3 regions of the Leucobacter albus genome follow, and region 2 is predicted to be linked to each of the others. Evidence: riboswitches for the same ligand, from Rfam matches in the RefSeq annotation. Region 2 holds a riboswitch; each other region holds the start of a gene.
The links. A riboswitch is a leader RNA that binds a small molecule or an ion and turns the genes downstream of it on or off. The one in region 2 is predicted to bind thiamine pyrophosphate.
Positions count from the first base shown of each region.

Region 1: linked by a shared signal. The riboswitch ahead of ABD115_RS11930 (thiamine-binding protein) and the one ahead of thiM (hydroxyethylthiazole kinase) in region 2 are both predicted to bind thiamine pyrophosphate.
Region 3: linked by a shared signal. The riboswitch ahead of ABD115_RS15805 (thiamine ABC transporter substrate-binding protein) and the one ahead of thiM (hydroxyethylthiazole kinase) in region 2 are both predicted to bind thiamine pyrophosphate.

Region 1 covers NZ_BAAAKZ010000010.1:179,175-186,191, reverse strand. Annotated here, with positions in the region: gene ABD115_RS11940 (ornithine cyclodeaminase family protein) at 1-609, shown strand, start outside; gene ABD115_RS11935 (NADP-dependent oxidoreductase) at 759-1,769, opposite strand; TPP riboswitch at 1,962-2,069, shown strand; gene ABD115_RS11930 (thiamine-binding protein) at 2,081-2,359, shown strand; gene ABD115_RS11925 (ABC transporter permease) at 2,372-3,145, shown strand; gene ABD115_RS11920 (ABC transporter substrate-binding protein) at 3,148-4,185, shown strand; gene ABD115_RS11915 (ABC transporter ATP-binding protein) at 4,187-5,065, shown strand; gene ABD115_RS11910 (ABC transporter substrate-binding protein) at 5,082-6,530, opposite strand; gene ABD115_RS11905 (M20 family metallopeptidase) at 6,720-7,017, opposite strand, start outside.
Region 2 covers NZ_BAAAKZ010000001.1:176,883-183,899, reverse strand. Annotated here, with positions in the region: gene ABD115_RS00840 (tRNA uridine(34) hydroxylase) at 1-878, shown strand, start outside; gene ABD115_RS00835 (bifunctional hydroxymethylpyrimidine kinase/phosphomethylpyrimidine kinase) at 1,075-2,592, opposite strand; gene thiE (thiamine phosphate synthase) at 2,589-3,236, opposite strand; gene thiM (hydroxyethylthiazole kinase) at 3,233-4,072, opposite strand; TPP riboswitch at 4,063-4,157, opposite strand; gene ABD115_RS00820 (hypothetical protein) at 4,303-5,268, shown strand; gene ABD115_RS00815 (hypothetical protein) at 5,475-6,071, opposite strand; gene ABD115_RS00810 (M13 family metallopeptidase) at 6,469-7,017, opposite strand, start outside.
Region 3 covers NZ_BAAAKZ010000017.1:171,388-178,404, forward strand. Annotated here, with positions in the region: gene ABD115_RS15785 (SDR family NAD(P)-dependent oxidoreductase) at 1-368, shown strand, start outside; gene ABD115_RS15790 (nucleoside/nucleotide kinase family protein) at 951-1,586, opposite strand; gene ABD115_RS15795 (ABC transporter ATP-binding protein) at 1,583-2,293, opposite strand; gene ABD115_RS15800 (ABC transporter permease) at 2,296-3,987, opposite strand; gene ABD115_RS15805 (thiamine ABC transporter substrate-binding protein) at 4,016-5,116, opposite strand; TPP riboswitch at 5,114-5,223, opposite strand; gene ABD115_RS15810 (cell division protein PerM) at 5,230-7,017, opposite strand, start outside.

The DNA of each region.
Region 1 (7,017 bases), on a different contig from region 2:
GTGATCCGCACCCCCGCGACGACCGCGGTGGCCGTCGACCGGCTCGCGGCCCCCGACGCCGAGCGGCTCGTCGTGTTCGGGAGCGGCCCGCAGGCGATCGACCACGTCCTGGCGTTCTCTCGGATTCGCGAGCTCACCGACATTCGCCTCGTGGGCCGCAACCCCGAGCGCACCGCGCCAGCGATCGCGAAGCTCGCAGAACTCGGCATCCAGGCCACGCTCGGAACCGCAGCGGATGTCTCCGACGCCGACATCGTGCTCTGCGCGACGTCGGCGAAAGACCCCGTGTTCGACGGCTCCCTCGTGCGCGACGGCGCCTGCGTGGCCGCCATGGGGTCGCACGAGGCCGACCGCCGCGAGCTCCCAGGCGACCTCATGGCGCGGGCGCTCGTCGTCGTCGAAGACCACGACACCGCGCTGCGTGAAGCTGGCGACGTGATCATGGCGGCGGCCGAGGGCAACCTCGATACCGATACGCTGCGGCCGCTCGCGGGGCTCGTGCGCGGCGAGATCGTGCGCGATGCGAGCCGCCCCAACGTCTTCAAGGGCACCGGCATGTCGTGGCAGGATCTCGCGGTTGCCTCCGGGCTCACCCCGCCTGCCGTGTAGGCTCTCGTCCCTCCCCCCCCCCCCGGGCTCGGGGCGTCGCCGGAGCACACGTTATTCACCGGAGCACACGTAATCCCACGTTAATAACGTGTGCTTTGGTGGCTAACGTGTGCTCCCGTGAACTGGGTGGCAGCGCCGGGCTCGCTGGTCTAGATGCGCACGAGCATCTTGCCGGTGTTCGCACCCTGCATCATGGCGAGGAACGCGTCGATCGTATTGTCGATGCCGTCGACGATGGTCTCGTCGTAGGCGATCTTGCCGTCCATAAACCAGCCCGTCATGAGCTCCGTGAACGCCGGCGCCTTGTCCCAGTGCTCGCCAACAGTGAAGCCCTGCATGGTGAGGCTCTCGGTGATCATCTTCGACATGTTGCTCGGGCCGGCCTGGCGCTCGGTCGCGTTGTACGCCGCGATCGCGCCGCAGAGTGCGAGGCGGCCGCCGCGGTTCATCGAGGCGAGCGCTGCCTCGAGGTGGTCGCCGCCGACGTTGTCGAAGAACACATCGACCCCGGCTGGGGCGGCCTCAGCGAGCTGCGTGCGCACCAGGCCGTCTTTGTAGTTAAACGCTGCGTCGTAGCCGTACTTCTCGGTAAGGAGCGCCACCTTCTCGGCCGTCCCCGCTGAGCCAATCACTCGGCCTGCGCCGAGAAGCTTCGCGATCTGGCCGACGGCGGTGCCGACGGCACCAGCGGCCCCCGAGACGAAGACGGTGTCGCCCTCGCGCAGGCCGGCGATTGCAGTGAGCCCGACGTAGGCGGTGAGGCCCGTCATGCCAAGCATGTGGAGTCGGAGCGAGTTGGGCAGGCCCGTGACCTCGGGGGCGGCGCGAAACTTCGAGGCGTCTGCCTGAATGACGTCGGTCCAGCCATGCTGGTGCAGCACGACGGTGCCAACGGGCAGCTGCTCGGCTGCAGACGCGACGACGCGGCCGATCGCACCGCCGGCGATCACGCCGCCGATCTCGTAGGGTGCGACGTAGCTGCGGGCGTCGCTCATGCGGCCGCGCATGTACGGATCAACCGAGACGAACTCGTTGACGACGCGAACCTCGCCGGGGGCTGGGTCAGCGTACTCGACGGTGACCGTGGCGAAGTCTTCGTGCACTGGCCAGCCCTTCGGGCGGCGGGCGAGCTGGATCTGGGTGCTCATGTCGTGGCTCATGGTGCTCCTTCGGCAGGTGTGGGCGGGGGCATGGGGTGAAGCTTGGAGGGGCGCCTTAGCTGAGCGCGCCGATGGCCTCCACGATAGGGCAGAGTGCTGGGGCAAGCGATCAGGGGCCGCCGCGACACTCCGGTGCGAACGCACGGGCTTGACCGCGCCCGTGCGTTCGCGGCTATGCTGAGGGTTCCAGTACACATCCGCTGGGGGGGCCCGAACGGGCTGAGATTCGCCGAACGAGGCGAACCACTCCAGGAACCTGATCTCGGTAATGCGAGCGGAGGGAAGCGGTCACTATGTTGATCCATGTTCACGTGTCACCCACGCCAATGGGAGACGAAAACGGTCGATACAGCTGCGTCGAGGGCGCGATTCGCGTCATCGAGCAGAGCGGCCTCGAATACGAAGTCGGTGCGCTCGGCACCACAATCCAGGGGCCGGCAGATAGGCTCTGGCCGCTCATGCGCGAGCTGCACGATGCCACCCTCGAAGCCGGGGCCGACCGCGTCATGACGCACTTTCGCATTCTCGAAGCGAAAGACGACGTCGTGGAGGCGTCGATGGCAGACCTCGTCTCTCGCATCACTCACTAGCGCCCAGACGCCGTGAGAATTCTCACACGGCAGATTCTCCCGGCACTCCTCGCCGCCCTCGGTGCGGTGCTGCTGTGGGGGCTGCTCGTGCGCGTCACCGACGCGCCCAGTTACCTGCTGCCGTCGCCCGCGAGCGTCTGGGAGGCGGGGTGGAACGATCGCGCGCTGCTCGCAGCTCACCTCGCGGCGACGATGCGGATCGCGCTTGCCGGCCTCGCGCTCGGCGCAGTCTGCGGCATCGGCTTCGGCACGCTGCTCGGGCTCTCGGGCACGCTGCGGCGCGCTGCCGAGCCGCTGCTCATCGCAAGCCAGGCCATTCCGCCGGTCGTGTTCGCCCCGATTCTCATTGCGGCGATGGGGTTCGGTGCATTCCCGAAGATTCTCGTCGTCACGCTCGGCGCGTTCTTCCCGATCGCGATCAGCGCGAGCGCCGCAATGCGCGACGCAGACCGGTACCTCGTTGACCTGCTCGTGTCGATGGGGGCGTCGCCCGTCACGGTGCTGCGCCGGGTGAAGCTCCCGGGATCCACCCCTGCGATTGTCGCGGGCGCGAAGGTCGCGGCGAGCTACGTCGTGTTCAGCGCGATCATTGCCGAGTGGATGGGGTCATCCATCGGGCTCGGCGTCTACCTCCAACGCTCGCAAGCGAGCTACAAGATGGACCAGCTGTTTGCCGCGGTCGGCGTGATCGCCGTGCTCGGCGTGCTGCTGTTCTGGCTTACTTCACTCATCGGCGATCTCGTGCTCTCACAGACCCGATCCACACGCAACAGAAAGGGCGTCTGACAATGACCCCGAACAGCTCTCACCGACGCATCGCACTGAGCGCGGCGGCGCTCGCCGCCTCGCTCCTCATCGCCGGGTGCGCGGCCTCCGCCCCGAACCCCGACGCAGAGCAGGGCGCGGCCGCCGACGGCCTGCGGCCCGTCACCCTTATGCTCAACTGGACGCCGAACGCGCACCACGCCGGCATCTACTACGCGCACGAGCACGGCCTCTACGAGGCCGCCGGCCTCGACGTCGAGATTCTCGAGCCGGGCGACGGCATCGGGGCAGACGCCTCGGTTGCCCAGGGGCGCGCCGACTTCGGCATCTCGCAGGCGGAGTCGGTGTTGCCGGCGCGCGCGGCGGGCATGGATCTTGAGGCGGTCGCGACGCTCCTGCCCGTCAACGATTCGGTGCTCATGGGGCTCGCCGGCTCCGGCCTCACCGCAGACCCCGGGTCGCTCGCCGGCCTGACCTACGGCGGCTACGGCGGGGCGCTCGAAACCGAGATCATCTCTGCGCTCGCTGAGTGCGGTGGAGCCGATGCTGCCGCGGTCGAGTTTGTGGAGATCGGCAACGTCGACTACCTCTCCGGGCTCGCGCAGCAGCGCTTCGACGTCACCTGGGTGTTCGGCGGCTGGGATGCGCTCCGCGCGCAGGCGGAGCGCGACGACGTCTCCCTCATCGCCCTGGCCGACCAGCAGGCGTGCATTCCCAACTGGTACACGCCCGTGATTATCGGAAACGCGAAGGCGATGACCGAAGACCCGGATCTCACCGAATCGTTCTTGGCCGCGACGAGCGCGGGGTACGACGCTGTCGTGGCGGATCCGTCGGCGGGCGCCGCGGCCATGCTCGCCGCAGCCCCTGAACTCGACGAGGGCCTCATCGCTGCGGCCGTCGACTACTACGCGCCGCGGTTCGCGCCCGAGGGCCGATTTGGGGCAATGGAGAGCGAGGTCTGGCAGCGCTTCACCGAGTTCCTCGTGCGCGCGAACATGCTCGATGACGCAACCGCACTCGATGGTGCCTGGACCAACGACTACCTGCCAGCGGCCTAACATGATTGCCAGCACCGGGCCCTCGCCAGCGGCGGGTGCGGGCGGCTCGGGCCCGCACCAGCGTCAGCGCCCGCAGTCGCAGTCGCAGTCGCAAGCGCACCAGCGCCCGCTCCCGCTCAGGGTCGAGTCGATCTCGCACTCCTACCCGGCGCCCGGCCCACGCCTCCTCGGGCGCCGGGCGAGGCGCACACCGACGCTCAGCGACGTCTCGTTTACCGCCGAGCCCGGTTCGCTCACCGCCATCGTTGGCCCGAGCGGGTGCGGAAAGTCGACGCTGCTGCGCATTCTCGCTGGCCTCGAAGCTCCCGACGCCGGCGGTGCGTGGCTGGGGCCAACCCAGCTGCTCGGCGTGCCGGGAGGCGTGGCCTACCACCCGCAACGCGACGCGCTGCTGCCGTGGCTCCGGGTGCTCGAGAACGCGACCCTCGGGGCAGAGACCTGCGGGCGAAACCGGGCCGAGTCGCGGGCCGAGGCACTCGCGCTGCTCGAACGGTTCGGCCTGACGGGGTATGAACAGTCGTGGCCCGACGAGCTCTCCGGGGGCATGCGCCAGCGCGTCGCGCTCATGCGCTCGTTCTTGATGCCGCAGCGGGTGCTGGCGCTCGACGAGCCGCTCGGAGCGCTCGATGCGCTGACGAGGCGGCAGTTGCAGCGGTGGCTACTCGAGATCGTTGAGCTCGACAGGCGGCCCATTCTGCTGGTGACCCACGACGTTGACGAGGCGCTGCTGCTCGCCGACCGCGTGCTCGTGCTGAGCGCCCGGCCCGGCCGCATTGTGCACGTCGAGGAGCGCCCCGCCGCGGCCGTCAGGCTCCGTGAACACGAGAGCGGAGCCGACCGGGCCGCGGCGGGGAGACTGCTCGCGCGGCTGGGTGTGTGAACAGCCTCGGGGCGGTCTACGGCGCGGCCGTCACGTTCCACCAGGTGATCGATGCGTCGAACACCGCGAGGTTTTCGAGCCGGGTCGAGTAGGCGAACAAGTCGTGGGTGTCGCCGAGGCGGCTGAGCGGGCGCAGGTCTTCGATGTATTGCTGCATATCGTCGTACAGAGCCTGCGCGTCGGCGAGCGTCTCGGCGCCGCGGTATGCGGCCTCGAGGGCAGCGAGCTCGGGGGAGCCCGCCTGGTACCCGGGGTTGCTCGACACCCACCCGATGGTTTGGGTCGGCTCGTTCTTCACAACCTGGGTGATGATGCCGAGATCCCACGAGTCGTAGTCGTTGAGGTAACGGTCAATGAACGCCGCCCACTCCATCGCCTCGATGCTCACGTTGACGCCGATCGCGGCCATCTGGTCTTGCAGCACGACCGCCGCGGCCTGCGCGTTGTTCGAGCTGCTGCTCACGATGAGCGTCAGGGCCTCACCGTTGTAGTCGCTCTCGGCGAGCAGCGCCTTCGCGCCCTCCGTGTCGGCCGCGTTGAACCCCGCCTTGCCGACGTCGGTGTTCCACACGCTCTGCCACGGCGCCGCCATGTTGTCGTGGATCAGCGTGTAGTTCTTCTCGTCGCCGACGGCTGCGAGCATCATCTCATCGCGGTCGTAGGCCATGTTCATGGCCTGCCGCAACCGAACGTCTGAGGCTGGCCCGCTGTGAATGTTGTAGGCGAGATTTTGCAACCCGTACTGGTACGTCTCTGGCACGATCGAATCATCGGCCTCGATCTGCGGCACCTGATGGTGCCCCACGCCGGTGACGACGTCGTACTGGCCGGTCTGCAGGCCGGCGACCGCCGTGGTCGCATCGTCGAGGAACGTGAACACGAGCTCATCTATCGATGCGTTCTTCGCGCCCGCGAGCCCGCTCGAGGGGGCGTCGACAGACTGGTAGTCGTCCCACTTCGTGAGGGTCAACGTTTGGTCAGCAATCCACTCCTCGACCCTGTAGGGACCCGAACCGATCGCCTCTTGGACGGGGTCGTCGCCAGCGGCCTCGATGACCTCGGAAGGCATGATAGCCGGCACATTGAGGAGCCGCGCCGCAAGCTGTAGCTCGTGGAGAAAACTCGCGGTCGGTACCGTGAGCTCGACGGTCAGCGGGTCGATTTCTGCCCATGTCGCGTCGCCGAAGTCGTCTTGCCCTGGGGCGGTCAGGCGCGTCCAACGCTCCATTGACGCAACCACGTCGGTCGCATCGAGGTCGCTGCCGTCGTGAAACTTGAGCCCCTCGCGTAGTACGAAGGTGTAGCTGAGCCCGTCATCGCTTCGTTCGTAGGATTCGGCGAGCATCGGCTGAACGTCGTAGTTCGCATCGATGGTGAGCAGCGTCTCGTAGATCGGCCGAGTGATTTCGGCGATCTTCTGCAGCTGTGTGAGGTGGGCATCGAGGTTTGGCGGCTGGTCGCTCATCGTGACGCTGACGGAGAATTTTCCCCCCTCGGCAGTGTCGGTCGGGCCGCTGCTGGAACAGGCAGCGAGTGCCAGAGCCGCCGCGAGAGGGGCTGCGAGTAGTGTCAATCGGGTCATCGGCTTGTGCATCGGTACATCACTCCTTGGGCCGGGGAACCGTTTGCTGGGTTCCAATTGGTTGCGGTTTGGCTACGACTGCGCGAGCGGGTGTGTGCTCAGCAGGCGTTCTCGGGTCGCTGCCGTCGTTGCGAAGTCGAGCGCCGTCTGCGCGAGCAACACTGCGCCGTCGAGGGCGGCAGCGTCGCCCTCTGGGCCTGCAGCTGCCCGCGCAAAGTCGCTGGTGTGCAGTGTGAGTTCTGGTCGATTCAGCCCGATCATGGGGTGGATCGCTGGCACGACCTGCGACACGTTTCCCATGTCGGTAGACCCGCCCGGCCCCGCGACAGCGAGCGGTTCGCGACCGAGTGCGTTCGCGTTCGCGTGGTAG
Region 2 (7,017 bases):
TGCTGTGGCAGCGCGAGCTGTGCGAGTCGCTCGGGCTGCGCGGCCGCATCATCATCTCGAAGCACGGCATCAATGGCACCGTCGGCGGCGAGATCGATGCCTGCAAGCAGTACCTGAAGCGCACGCGCGAGTACGGGCCATTCTCAGGCCTCGAGGTGAAGTGGAGCGAGGGCACCGGCTTCGTGCCCGTCGCCCCCGCTCTGCTCAAGGGCGTGGATCGCTCGGTGCCCTGGCAGGCGAGCGCCGACTTCCCGAAGCTCAGCGTGAAGGTACGCGACGAGCTCGTCGCCTTCGGTATTCCCGAGGAGACCGTCGTCGACGCGACGGGCGTCGTCGGCGGCGGCACGCACCTCTCTCCCGAGAAGGTGAACGAGCTCGTGGCCGAGCGCGGCGACGACGTCGTGTTCTTCGACGGCCGCAACGCCTGGGAGGCCGAGATCGGCAAGTTCAAGGGCGCTATCGTGCCCGATGTGCAGACGACACACGACTTCATCGCGCAGATCGAATCCGGCGCCTACGACGACATCAAGGGCAAGCCCATCGTGACGTACTGCACGGGCGGCATTCGCTGCGAGATTCTCTCGGCGGCAATGGTCGCCCGCGGGTTCGAAGAGGTCTACCAGATCGACGGCGGCATCGTTCGCTACGGAGAGGCCTTCGGCAACGACGGGCTGTGGGAGGGCTCGCTCGCCGTGTTCGACGGCCGCGAGGCGATGGATTTCGCACCGGGCGCGAAGGTCATCGGCAGCTGCCGGGCGTGCGGGGCCCCGACCGCGAACCTCGTCGACTGCGCCGAGGGCTCCTGCCGTGCGCGCTTCGTGGCCTGCGCCACCCACGAGGCCCCGCGCTGCGAGGCCCACCAGCTCGTCGCCAGCTAGCCCCGCGCCCGGGCGCTCGGCCCGATCCACCCCGCGCCCGCTGCACAGCATCGGCAATCGGCCGAACAAAGCCCCGATCCGCCCGCCTCAGGCCTATCCACCGCAGATCCCATATCCACCGCAGCGCCCCGGCCCGGCCCCGGCCCAGCAGCCCACCGCAGCGCCCCGGCCCAGCAACCCGACCGCAGCCACCCGCCTACCCGGCTGGCGTCTGCCCGAAGAACTCCCGCTCCCAGATCGCACCGACCTCGAACGCCCGCCACATCCGCTCCCGCGTCGCGGCATCGGCGGCGGCCGCGGCCGCAGTGACATACCCGATCGCGGTCTCGTTGTCGGCGGCGAAGCCCGCATCATCGTAGGTGGCGATCCACTCCGCGTACGGGTGATCAGCCTGCTGGGCACGCGCATGGATCGCGCCCGACACCAGGCGCTTGCCGAGATCGGCGTAGACCCAGAAGCACGGCAGCACCGCGGCCGCGGCCTCGGCGTAGTCCTTCGTGCTCGCGGCGAGCAGGTGGTTCACGTAGCCGCTCGTCGCTGCCGACGGCGCGGCGCTCGCGACGTGAATCGGCGCGTCGTCACCGAGCCGCGCGCGGTGCAGCTCGAGCTCCCCCATGATCGCCCCGTGCGCCGCGCGGGCCCAAAATGCCTGCTCCTCGGGGCTCGGCGCGATCTCCGACACACGCGCGAGCACCCGGGCGTAGGCGTGCAGGTACACCGAATCCTGCGCGATGTACTCGAGGAAGTGCGCGCGCTCGAGCGTGCCATCGGCGAGGCCCCTGATGAAGCCGAGCTGCTCGGTCTGCTCCCGCACGGTGGCGATGCCTGCCCACCAGGTCTCGCGCACGGCCTCGGCCGTCGGCCGGGTCTCGAGGCCGCCGCGCAGCCAGAGCCCGGCGAGGTGGTTGAGCGGGCCCGATCCACCGCCGACGCTCAGCTCGCCCGCCGCGGCGAGGCTCTCGCGCAGCCACGCCTTCGCCTCGCCGACCGCGGCCGCCCAGTCGCCCGGCCGCCGCGCGATTCTCGTCGCGACGCCGGCGGAGAGCGAGCAGCCGGTGCCGTGGGTGTGCGGGGTGTGGATCCGCGACCCAGCAAACTCCGTCACCTCCCCACCCGGTGCAACGAGCGCATCGGGCGCGCTCTCGCCGGGGAGATGCCCGCCCTTCACGAGCACGCGCACGCCCGTTGCCTCGGCGAGCCTGCGCCCCTGCGCGAGCGCCGCCGCCCAGTCTGCGGCGACCGCCTCACCGGTGAGTTCGGCGAGCTCGAACAGGTTGGGCGTGACGAGGTCGGCGAGCGGAATGAGCCGCCTGAGCGCCTCGATCGTCTCGGGCGCGAGCAGCGGGTCGCCGCTCGCCGCGATCATCACCGGGTCGAGCACGACTGGGAAGCTGGGCTGCGCCGTAGCTCCGCGCACCGCGCCGAGCCAGTCTGCGACCGTCTCGATCACCTCGGTGTTCGCGAGCATTCCGATCTTTACCGCGTCGATGCGCACGTCGTCTGACACGGCGTCGAGCTGCGCCCGCAGGAAGGCGGTGTCTGGCACGTGCACCTCGCGCACGCCCCTGGTGTTTTGGGCGACGAGCGCGGTGACCACTGCCATGCCGTAGCCGCCGCCCGCGGCGATCGATTTCAGGTCGGCCTGAATGCCGGCGCCGCCCGTCGGGTCGGTGCCCGCGATCGAGAGGATGTTGGGGGTGAACGGTGCGGTCATTTGGCGGCCTCCTGCCACTCGGTCATCAGTGTGCGGGCGGCTGCCGCTGGGTCGGGCGCTGCGCACAGCGCTGAAACGATTGCGACGCCCGCCGCGCCTGCCGCGCGGAGCTGTGCGATATCGGCGAGTTGTACGCCGCCGATCGCGACGCACGGCAGCGCGGTTGCGGCCGCGAACTCGCGGAACCCTGAGACGCCAAGCGGGGCCGGGTGGTCTGGCTTCGTGGTGGTGGGGTGGATCACGCCGACCCCGAGATAGTCGACCGTTCCCGGTGCCAGACGCGCGACTGCCTCGCGGTGGGCCGCCGTGTTCGCGGTGAGGCCGACGATCGCGTCGGGGCCGAGCTCTGCGCGTGCGCGCGTCACGGCGTCATCGCCCTGCCCGAGGTGCACCCCGGCGACCGGGATGCCGCGCTCGCGCGCCGCCACCGCGACGTCGAGCCGGTCGTTGATGACGAGATCCGCGCGGCCGTCGATTGCGGCGGCGAGCGCCTCGAGCTCGGTGAGCTGCTCGGCCGGGGTGCTCAGCTTGTCGCGCAGCTGCACGATCGTCACGCCGCCGTCGACCGCCTGGCGCACAGTTTCGACGACGCCGCGCGCGCCGCACAGCGCCGCATCGGTGACGAGGTAGAGGTCGAGCTTCATGCGTCTGCCTCCGCAAACACTGCCTCCGCCCGCACCCGCTCGGGGGTGAGCAGCGACAGCTCGTCGAGCAGCCGCACGGCGAAGCTCCCTGGGCCCTTCGCACCCGCCGCGGCTGCCGAGGCCGCGAGCCCGTAGACGGCGTGGGCCGCTGCCACGGCGGCCGCCGGCTGCTCGTCGCCGCGCACCGCGAGGAAGGCCGCGGTCACCGCGCCCAGCGCGCAGCCACCGCCCGTCACGCGGGTGAGCAGGGCGTCGCCGCCGAGCACGCGAACCGTGCGGCCGGCGGCGTGCACGAGGTCTTCGGGGCCGGAGATTGCGACGACCGCACCGTGATGCGCCGAGAGGGCGGCCGCAGCTGGCAGCGCGGCCGCTGCCGCCTCAGACGCGTCGGTGCCGCGGCCACCGGTTCCGAGCCCGGCGAGCGCGAGCACCTCGGAGGCGTTGCCGCGCACCGCGGTCGGGCGCTCGCGCACAAGCTCGTTGGCGAGCGCCGTGCGAATCGGCAGCGCACCGATCGCGACCGGGTCGAGCACCCACGGGGTGCCGGCAGCGTTCGCCCCGGCGACGGCCTCGCGCATCGCGTCGCGCTGCTCGGGCGCCGGGGTTCCGAGGTTCACAAGCAGCCCGTCTGCCGCGGCGGCGAACAACCCGGCCTCTCCCGTGATGTCGACCATCGCGGGAGCTGCGCCCAGGGCGAGGAGCGCGTTCGCGGTGAAGCCCTGCACCACACCGTTCGTGATGCAGTGCACGAGCGGGCCGCGGGCCCGCAGGCTAGCGAGCAGTGCTGCGGTCACCTCCGCCAGCTCGGCTGCGGGCGCGGAAAATGGTGCGTGCATAGGGACATCCCTTCGCTCGTACTAACGAGAGCAGGTTCGACGGGTCTGATCTCAGCCGCTGGTTGCGGCACCCCGTGTCGTTGGCAGCCAGCCTAGCGCACGCCCCGTACGGGCTGGCAAGCCGGCCTACCGGCCTGCCGGCCTGCCGGCCGCGCGGGCGGGTTCCCTGCCCCGTTTCCCCACAGCGAACGCATGCCCCCGCTTCCAGCCTCGCTGGTTAGCATGTCGCTATGAATCAGCCCCGCTATGCGCCCCGGCCCGAAGAGCCGATCATCGTTGTCGATGCCGCGCCGCAGGCCCCCTCGGGCTCTGGCTACCACCAGCAGCACCCGGCGGTGGCGAAGGCGCTCGACGGCGTGCTCACGGTGCAGCGGCCGATCGTGCTCGCCCACCTCAGGCGCATTCGTTCCCGCCACCCCGGCGCGACCCCGCAGCAGCTCACCGAGATGCTCGAGCGCCACTACCTCGCCACCGTGATGGCTGGCGGCGCGGGCGTCGGCGCAGCAGCAGCGATCCCAGCGGTGGGCACGGCTGCAGCACTCGCGCTCGCCGGCGCCGAGACCCTGGGGTTCATCGAGGCAACCGCGCTGTTCGCGCACGCTGTCGCCGAGGTGCACGGCATCGTGCTCACTGACCGCGACCGCACGCACGCCCTCATCCTCGCGCTCATGCTTGGCGATGAGGGCGCGACCCTGCTGCGTCAGGTAACCGGCCAGGTCGCAGGTGGCATGGCGCGCAACGCATTCTGGAGCGAGATCGTGACGACCGCGATGCCAAAGAACCTCGTCGGGCCCGCGGTCGACCAGCTGCGGTCGATGTTTCTGAAGAAGCTCGCGAAAACCGGCACGGCCTCCGTGATCGGCAAGGCTATCCCCTACGGTGTCGGGGCGGTCATCGGCGGCACGGGCAACCGGCTGCTTGGTAAAAAGGTCGTGCGGTCGGCCCGCCAGGCGTTCGGCCCTGCGCCCTTCGCCTACCCCGAGGTGCTCGCGCAGGTGCCACCCCGGCAGCCGCGCGCCGTGAGACAGGCCGAGCGCAAACAGCTCGCAGCGGGCAAGAAACAGGCGAGCCTCGAACGCAAGCAACTCGCGCTCGAAGCGAAGCAGCAGCGCAAGCAGCTCGCGCTCGAATCCGACAAGCACCGCAAGCAGCGCGAACGCTTCGGCACCGACCCCGAGTCGGTCGACCTGCCGTAGCGTCGGCGATGCACCGCGCGCTGGGCGGCCGCACCACTGCATGACCACCGCAGTAGCCTGCGCGAGCTGTGCCGCCGTGCGGGGGCGGCCGTGCGGGTGGCGCAGGTGGCGCAGGTGGCGCTAACGGCGCTGCACCGGGCTTGCGAGCTGCTGGCTCCCGACCTACCGGCAGCGGGCTGCGCGCCTGCTGCTGCGCGCTCGGGCAGCTACGACAGCAGCGACTGCACCACCGCGACCGCAGCTGGCCCGTCGAGCGCCGGGTAGTCACCCCACTGTGCCCCGCCGACCTGCGCCTCAACACCGGGAACCCACACCGTCGTCGCCGTCGACCCGGCGACCGCGGTGCCGAGCGTGAGCGAGAACGCGACGCCTCCGTGCCCTGCGACCCAGTCGCTCTCGATGACGCTGCCGCCATCGGCCTCGGCGACCATGCTCGGGTCGGGTGCTTCGGCGTCGGCCTCGACGGGCTCAAGCAGCACGGAGACGGAGCGAATATCCGCGAGGTCCGTTCCCTCCTCCGGGCTCTCCCACTGGCAGGTCACGCCCCACTCGTCGACAACGTTGCCCTCGTCTGGCACGAGCCCCTCGATGTACGCAGCGACCGCCTGCTCGACCTGGGCGCAAGACGAGATACTGTCGAGGCTGAACATCGTCTCCGCTGGCTTCTCAGGCGCTGTCGCGCTGGGCGCGCCCGCCTCGGGCGGCACCGATGGCTCAGCCGCGGGCGGGGCTGAGCACCCGACCAACGCGGTGAGGGCAGCGACAGCAGCGAGAGCTCCAGTGATCTTGGCAAGGGCGCGCATAGCACCACGATAGCCGCACCAGATGAACTACGAGGGCGCCCGCGCCCTGCCTGCCACCGAGCCAACTTTCTGCGGGCAATGCGCACTATGGGGGCTCCTATTCGCGTCTTTCCCGCAGAAAGTTCGGCCATTCGGCGCACACGGGCCGGCGAGCACCCGCGCCGCCCACCGAGCGCGCACCCGACCTGCCCTCACCCACGGGAGGGGCAGCCCGCGCCACCAAGCGCGAGCACCCAGCCCCGACCCGGCCCCAGGCCCCCGACCCCAGGCCCCCGGCCCCAGGCCCGGCCCGGCCCGGCCCGGCCCAGAACTCTCTGCACGCTGTGCGCGTTATGCGCCCCCGCAAAAGCGCATTTCCCGCAGAAAGTTCATATCGGGCAGGCCCCAAGCCCAAGCCCTACCAGATGCTCACGCGTTCCTCGGGGGCGAGGTAGAGCCCATCGCCGGGCTCAGTCGCGTACGCCTCGTGGAACGCGTCGAGGTTCTTGAGAATCTGGTTGCACCTGAACTCGTTCGGCGAGTGCGGGTCAATGGTCAGCAGGCGCACCACCTCGGCCGGCCGCGACTTCTGCTGCCAGGCCTGGGCCCAGGCGAGGAAGAAGCGCTCGGCCCCAGTGAGCCCGTCGATCACGGGAGACTCGGCGCCCGCGAGCGAACGCAGGTATGCCTTCCACGCGATCTCGAGCCCCGACAGGTCGCCGATGTTCTCGCCGATCGTGAGCTCGCCGTTGACGGTCTGGCCGTCTGCTCCCTCGGGCGAGAGCTCGTTGTACTGGCCGATGAGCGCGCCGGTGAGCTTCTCGAACGCCTCGCGATCCTGCTCCGTCCACCAGTCGGTGAGCTTGCCGTCGCCGTCGTAGCGCGAGCCCTGGTCGTCGAAGCCGTGGCCGATCTCGTGGCCGATGACCGCGCCGATCGCGCCGAAGTTCGCCGCCGCATCCCAGGT
Region 3 (7,017 bases), on a different contig from region 2:
TGGTGGAGCGCGGGTATGGCCGGTTCATTCACATCAGTTCGCAGCAGGCTCACCGGCCCTTCGCCGCGAGCGGCGCCTACGGGGTGTCGAAGGCGGGCGTCGAGGCGCTCGCCCGGTCCCAGGCCGAGGCGTGGTCGGCCAGTGGCGTCACCGCGAACGCGCTGATTCCGGGGTTCGTGCAGACGAAGCTCAACGAGCGGCTGAGCTCAGACCCGGCCACGGTCGCCGCACTCGCGGCTCGCACCCTCGTCGGCCGCAACGGGCGCCCAGACGACTTTGCCGGGGCAGCCGTCTTCCTCGCGAGCCCGGCATCCGCCTACGTGACGGGGCAGTCGATCGCGGTCGACGGTGGTTTTTCAGTGCACTAGCGGCGGTCCAGTACCGGCCCAGGCTTCTCCCCCAACCGTCAGCACTCAATATGCGATCGGCCGCCCCTAGCAGCAACCCAGCCCGTGCTCACCTATCCTGCGCAGATCAGCTATCTACCGCAGCTGCAAGCGAGGGGTTCGAGTGCTTTCTGGCACCAGACCATGCCTCTAGCGGGAACGACCCGACTATTGCGCGTCTTCTTTCACGGTAATGCGTTTCGACCACCCCTGCTATACACCAGCAGGCGCGATGACTCTTCTGTCCACCACCGAGCCAGGGCGCACCTGGGTCCGCTTCCATCGGCCCAGCGGTCTGCTCCGACACCAACCTCGTTCCGCCCGCGGCGCCCCGGGCCCACCCGCCCCGCCGCGTGGCGGCGCTGCGGGAACCACCTCCCCGGGATACCCGCCCCACACGTCGCGCGCCACCAATTGGCCCCATCGCAAAACCGCAGCCCCCAGCACCACCGCAGCACCACACAGCCCTGCACCCAATATGCGATTCGCCGTAGAACGCGCCGATCCGGCGCAATTTCCCCGGTCTCCGGCTGTTTACCTATGCACCGCAGACAGACAGGGGCGCTACGCGACGTGCACGATCTCGTTCACCCGGGCGAGTGGCTGACTGACGGCGAAGTGCGCCGCCTCCTGCGAGGCCCAGTTCTCCCAGTGTGGCGCGAAGGTCTCACCGTCGCGCGCGAGCGCTCGCGCTCGGCGAAGCGGCGCGGGGCACTCGACCCACACCGCGTAGCTGGCACCAAGCCCGGCGGGGGCACCGAGCCCGCTAGCGGCACCGAGTGCCGCGGCGCTCAGCGACCCGCAGCCTTCGATGATTATCGGGGCCGCGAGATCGAGCACGACCTCGGGGGTGAAAGTCTCCGCATACCAGTCGTAGCGCCGGTACACCCCCGTGCGCAACAGCCCGGCGACGGCGGCGCTGCCGGCCGCGAGGCCGTCCCACCCAGGGTAGAGCTCGTCCATACCAACGACCTGTGGCGCGGGGCAGCCCGATCTCACAAGCTCCGCCGCGAGCCCATCGGCGAGCGTGGTCTTCCCCGAACCCGAGCGGCCGTCAATAAACACGACCCGCGGCCATCGAGCCCGGCCGGCGTTCAGCGCGATGCGGGCCGCCAGCCGAGCGGCCAAGCCTCCCGCGACCACACCAGCACCAGCACCAGCACCCGCGACCACACCAGCACCAGCAGCTCCCCCGCTCACTCGGCGACCAGCCCCTCGCGCATGCGCAGCACACGACCGGCGATGGTTTCGGCCTCGCCCTCGTCGTGTGTCACGAGCATCGCGGTTGTTCCAGTGGCGCGCAGCAGCTCGGCAAGGTCGACGGCGAGCCGGTCGCGCAGCTCCCGGTCGAGCGCCGACAGCGGCTCGTCGAGCAGCAGCAGCCGCGGGCTGGGGGCAAGCGCGCGGGCGAGCGCGACGCGCTGGCGCTGCCCGCCAGAAAGCTCGGTGACGGGCCGCGCACCGAGCTCCGGTAGACCGACGAGGTCGAGCAGCTCGCCCACCCGGGCCTCGCGGGCCTGTCGATTCCAGCGTTTCACTCGCAGCCCGTAGGCGATATTCTCGGCGACGTTGCGGTGCGCAAACAATTGCCCGTCTTGAAACACCAGCCCAAATTCGCGCCGGTGCGCTGGCACCCTGGCAAGGTCTTCCCCGCCCCAGCTCACGGAGCCGCCGGCAAGGGGTTCGAGCCCCGCAATCGCTCGAAGCAGCGTCGACTTCCCACAGCCAGAGGGGCCGAGCAGCGCGACGACCTCGCCGCGCTGCACGTCAAAGCTCGCACCGCGCACGACGGGTTCGTCGCGCCGATAGGCAACCGTCACGGCGCGCACAGCCAGCCCATCGCCACACTCACCACCAGCACCGACAGCACCAGCACCAGCACCAGCACGCGAACCATCTCCGAGCATGTTCACCAGCTTCCCCCTACTCCGCCGTCGACGCGCCAGCGCTCGGCCATCAGCATAATTCCGGCAGCGAGCCCGCCGAGCACGACCGACGCGGCCAGCGCCGCCCCGTAGCTCGCGGGGTCTGGGCTGCCGACCAGCGCGGCAATCGCGACCGGCAGCGTCTGAGCGTCGGGTCGCACGAGAAACGCGGTCGCCCCGAACTCCCCGAGCGAGACCGCAAACGCAAAGCCCAGTGCGAGCCCGGCCGAGCGCCCGAGTAGCGCGAAGTCGATCGTGCGCAGCACCCGAAACGGCGAGGCTCCGAGCATCATCGCGGCCTCCCGGGTGCGCGGGTCGATGGCGCGAAGCACCGGCGTGAGCGTGCGCACGACGAGCGGCAGCGCGACGAGCGCCTGCGCAATCGGTATGAGCACGACCGACGTGCGCAGATCAAAGCCGAGGCCGAGCGGGCGGTGCATCGTGAGCAGCAGCCCGAAGCCGAGCGTCACCGCCGAGATGCCGAGCGGCAGCATTACCGCCGCGTCGTATATTGCGATGCCGCGGCGAAGCCCCTGTGAGCGAGGCCGGCGCGACACGATAAGCGACACGAGCATGCCGAGCGTTACCGCGATCACCGTCGCAACGCAGGCGATGCCAAACGACAGCGCCGCCGAGTCGAACACCGAGCCGTGCAGCGGCGACGACGGGGGCGGGAAGACGAGCGCCCGGTAATTCTCAAACGAGAACCCTCCGCCAACAGCATGCAGTGACCGCCAGACGAGCGCCCCGACCGGGAGCGCGTGCAGTAGCAGCACGGTCGCACCGAAGACGAGCAGCACGGGGGTGTCGCCGCGGCGCGGCGCGCGCACCTCGTCGCGCACCGCCTGGGCGCGTTCGTTGCGCGAGCGCAGGAGCGCCGAGACCGCGAGCGCAAGCGCGACGATTGCGAACTGCACGAGCGACAGCACGGCAGCCGAGCGCAGGTCGAGAAACTGCACGGTGAGGCGATAGATCTCGGTCTCAATGTTCGCGAACTCGCGGCCGCCGAGAATGAGCACGACGCCGAACGAGGTCGCGCAGAACAGGAAGACGAGGGCACCGGCCGAGGCGAGGGCGGGTGCCAGTGCGGGCAGCGTGACCGTGCAGAATACGCGCACGGGGCCGGCTCCGAGCGTGCGTGCGGCCTGCCCTTGGCGGGTGTCGAGCTGTGCCCAGTAACCGCCGACGGTGCGGGCGACGACGGTGACGTTGAAGAACGCGAGCGCGAGCACGACGACGGTGAGCGAGCGATCGAGCCCGAGCCAGTGCAGCGCGCCTCCCGGCCCGTAGAGCGCGGTGAAGGCCACGCCAACGACCACCGCTGGTAGCACGAACGGCACGGTGAGCAGCGCCCGCAGCACCCCGCGGCCGCGAAATTCGAGCCGATAGAGCACGAACGCGGCCGGCACGCCGAGTAGCACGGCAACGAGTGTCGCGAGGCTCGCCTGTGTGAGCGTGTTGCCGAGCACACGCCAGCTGCGCTCGAGCCCGAGCACCTCGGTGATACCGCCGAGGTCAAGCTGGCCACCGCTCGTGAGCCCCGTCGCGACAAGCGCGACAACCGGCCACAGAAAGAAGATGCCGACAAAAACCAGGGGAACGGCCGCAGCGAGCGCCCACGCGAGCGCACCGAGCGGGCGACGGGCCACCGCCGTCACCGCCGTCACCGCCCTCACCGAGGCCTCCCCATGCGAGCGAGCCCCGCTACAGCCCGACGGCGTCGCCGAGGGTTCGCAGCCAGCCGTCGAGGCCCGCCTGAATCTCGGCTGAGCTCAGGTCATGGGCCTGACCGTCAGCGGGCAGCGGCGCGAACTTCGCCCAGCTGCTCGGCAGCTCGATCGACTCATCGACGGGGTACATGTACATCTGGTCGGCGATGCCCGACTGAAACTCCTCCGAGAGCAGGTAGTTCACGACGGCGAGGGCACCCTCCGGGTTCGCGCTGCCCTTGAGCACGCCGGCGAACTCGGTCTGGCTTGAGCAGGTGTCGAGCAGCGCGCGGGTGTTCGAGGCGGTTTCGTCGTCGTTCACCGTGAACGCGGGTGAGGTCGAGTACGACACCACGATGGGCCGGGAGCCGGCCTCGTTCACCCCGCTGAACTCGGTGTTGTAGGCTTCGGTCCACCCCTGCACGATGCGCGCACCGTTGGCCTCGAGGCTCTTCCAGTAATCGACGAAGCCGTCCTCGCCGAACTTCGCGATCGTGGCAATCATGAACGAGGCGCCGGTGCTCGAGCCGGTCGGGTCGAGCAGCACCGCGAGATCTTTGTACTGCGGATCCGCGAGGTCGTCGAACGTTGCAGGCTCAGCAACCCCGTGCTCGGCGAACCAGTCGCTGTCGATATTCACGCAGGTCGCCCCAATGTCGATGGGCACGAGCGGTACCTGCTCGGCGGTTGCCCCATCGAGCTCGGCGGCGATCTTCACGGCCCGCTCCGGGAGCGCGTCGACGGCAACGGGTTCGACAACGTCGTTGTCTATGAGGCGCGAGGCGAAGGTGTTGTCGATGCCGAAGAACGCGTCGGCTATCGGGGCTCCCTTGGTGAGCACGAGCTTGTTCGCGAGCTCGCCGCCGTCGCCAGCAGTCAGCACCTCGACGTCGAAGCCGGTGGCCTTGCTCGCCGCGGCGGCAAAGGCATCGCCGTCGACAAAGCTGTCGTGCACCACGATCGACACCCGTTTGGGGTTGTTGGCTGCGGGCTCGCCGGCGTCGGCAGCGCCGCACCCGGTAAGCGCGAGTACGCCCGCGAGTGGCAACGCGGCGAGCGCGAATACGCGGGTCTTGGAACGCGAGTGTGTACGCATAACGAGAAGAGTCCTTCCTCCGCTGGCATGAACCAGATCAGGTGAAACGGTCAGAGCACGCGTGCTCCCTCTCAGCCCCGCGCGCCGGGACTCCCGTGGATTACTCCCCCAGCCTAGCCCTTGCGGCCAGGCCAGCGCCAACCCTGCCGCTTCGGCTCGGGGTCGGCCTGGGCGTCGAGGTCAACGTTCTCCCACGAATACGCCTCGATGAGCTCTTCGGCGTCGGGCTCGCGGCCCGCTTCGCGGGCTCCGGTCGCGCCCGGGGCCCGCCTCTCGGCCTGCCCGCCGGCGTCATCGTGACCGGCATCGTGACCGGCGTCGTGACCGTCATCGCGACCGGCGTCGTGCTGATCGAACAGCTCGGCCTCTGGCACTGGCGCGCCGGGTCCGTCGGCGCCAAGCACCCCGGCACCAAACGCATCGGTGTCGTACGCATCGGTGTCATCCGCATCGGTGTCGTACGCATCGGTGTCGTACGCATCGGTACCGTACGCATCGGTACCGTACCCCCCGGCAGCGAACCCGTCGGCGCCGCCAGCACTACCGCCACCCACCACGCCGTCGAGCGGCTCGGTGAGCTGGTCGTCGGGGTCAAGTTCCTCGCCGAGCACTCCGATGCCAGCCTCCGAGCCCGATCGGCGCGCGGCCCGAGGCCACAGCCGCGCCACGGGGGCGAGGCGTTCCTCACCAGGCGCCTCCTCACGGTCAAGGCTCGCTCCGCGGTCCGTCCCGGCGCGCTCCCCGACCCGCACTCCACCGGGCACCCCGGCAGGTGCCCCGGCCAGCGCCTCAGCGCCCGCGTCGGGGTCGGTCACGCCTCCGAGGCGCGGGCCGGCCTCGCGCCCCACGCGGATCCGCCTCGCGACGTCTGCGCGCGCCGCGAGCGCGCCGAGAAAGCACCCGAGCCCGAGCTCGGCCGCGGCCAGCCCAGCCCCGAGCCACACCGCTGGGCCGACCTCGGCCAGCCGGCCCGGGCCCAGCGATCCGCTCGCCGCCCAGTTCGCGAGCGCGATCGCCAGCCCTGCCGCGACCGCGGCCCCAACGACCTGCGCCGCGAGCGCCCCAAGCGTCTGCTGCCTGGCCCGCTCGCCGAGCGCGGCCCCGATCGCCACGCCAACGAGCGCGAGCAAGAGCGGCGCAATCACCGCGCCGCTCCCCCACCCCTCGGGTATGGCGGCGAGCACCGGCAGCCCCGGCAGCGGCCCGAGCAGCTGCCCGAACGGCGACGCCGAACTGCCAATTCCAACGGCGAAGCCGGCACCCGTCAGCCACGAACCCGCCCACAACACGAGCACCGGGAGCAGCATCAGCTGCAACACGAACATCAGCAGCGTGCCCCAGAGGTCGAGCTGCAGCGCCTCGGAGGCGCCAACGACGTGGGCGAACCTGCCGAGGAGCGAGGCGGCGAACGCGATGCCCGCAAGACCGAGATAGCCGGCGAGCAGCATCACCGCGAGCCTGAGGGTCTGCCCCGCGCGGTACGCGAATGCGGCGGGGCGCGGCAAGCCGAGCTTCGCGAGTGCGGCCTCGGTCGCCCCGAGCGCCGCGATCCACCAACCGTGCTGTTCGCGCGCCGCGCGAATCACGAAGGCGATCGCCGAGCCCGCGCCGTACACGAGCCCTGCGGCCGCAGCGGCGGCAAACCACCCACCGCGCACGAGCGGCGCGAGCGAGGCGACCACGCCGGCGACCGCGCCGAACCCCAGTGCCCCGCCGAGCACGCCGGCGGCCCCGGCGCCGCCGCGGCCCCCGAACCGCCACCCGGCGCGCGCCGCGAAGCCGACGGTCACGAGCGTGATGCCGAGCGGCGCGAGCGAGAGCGTGAAGGCGAGTGCCTCGGGGCCGAAGCCGAGCAGCTGCATCGTCTCGGGCGAGAGCTCGACGCCGAGCGGCACGAAGTG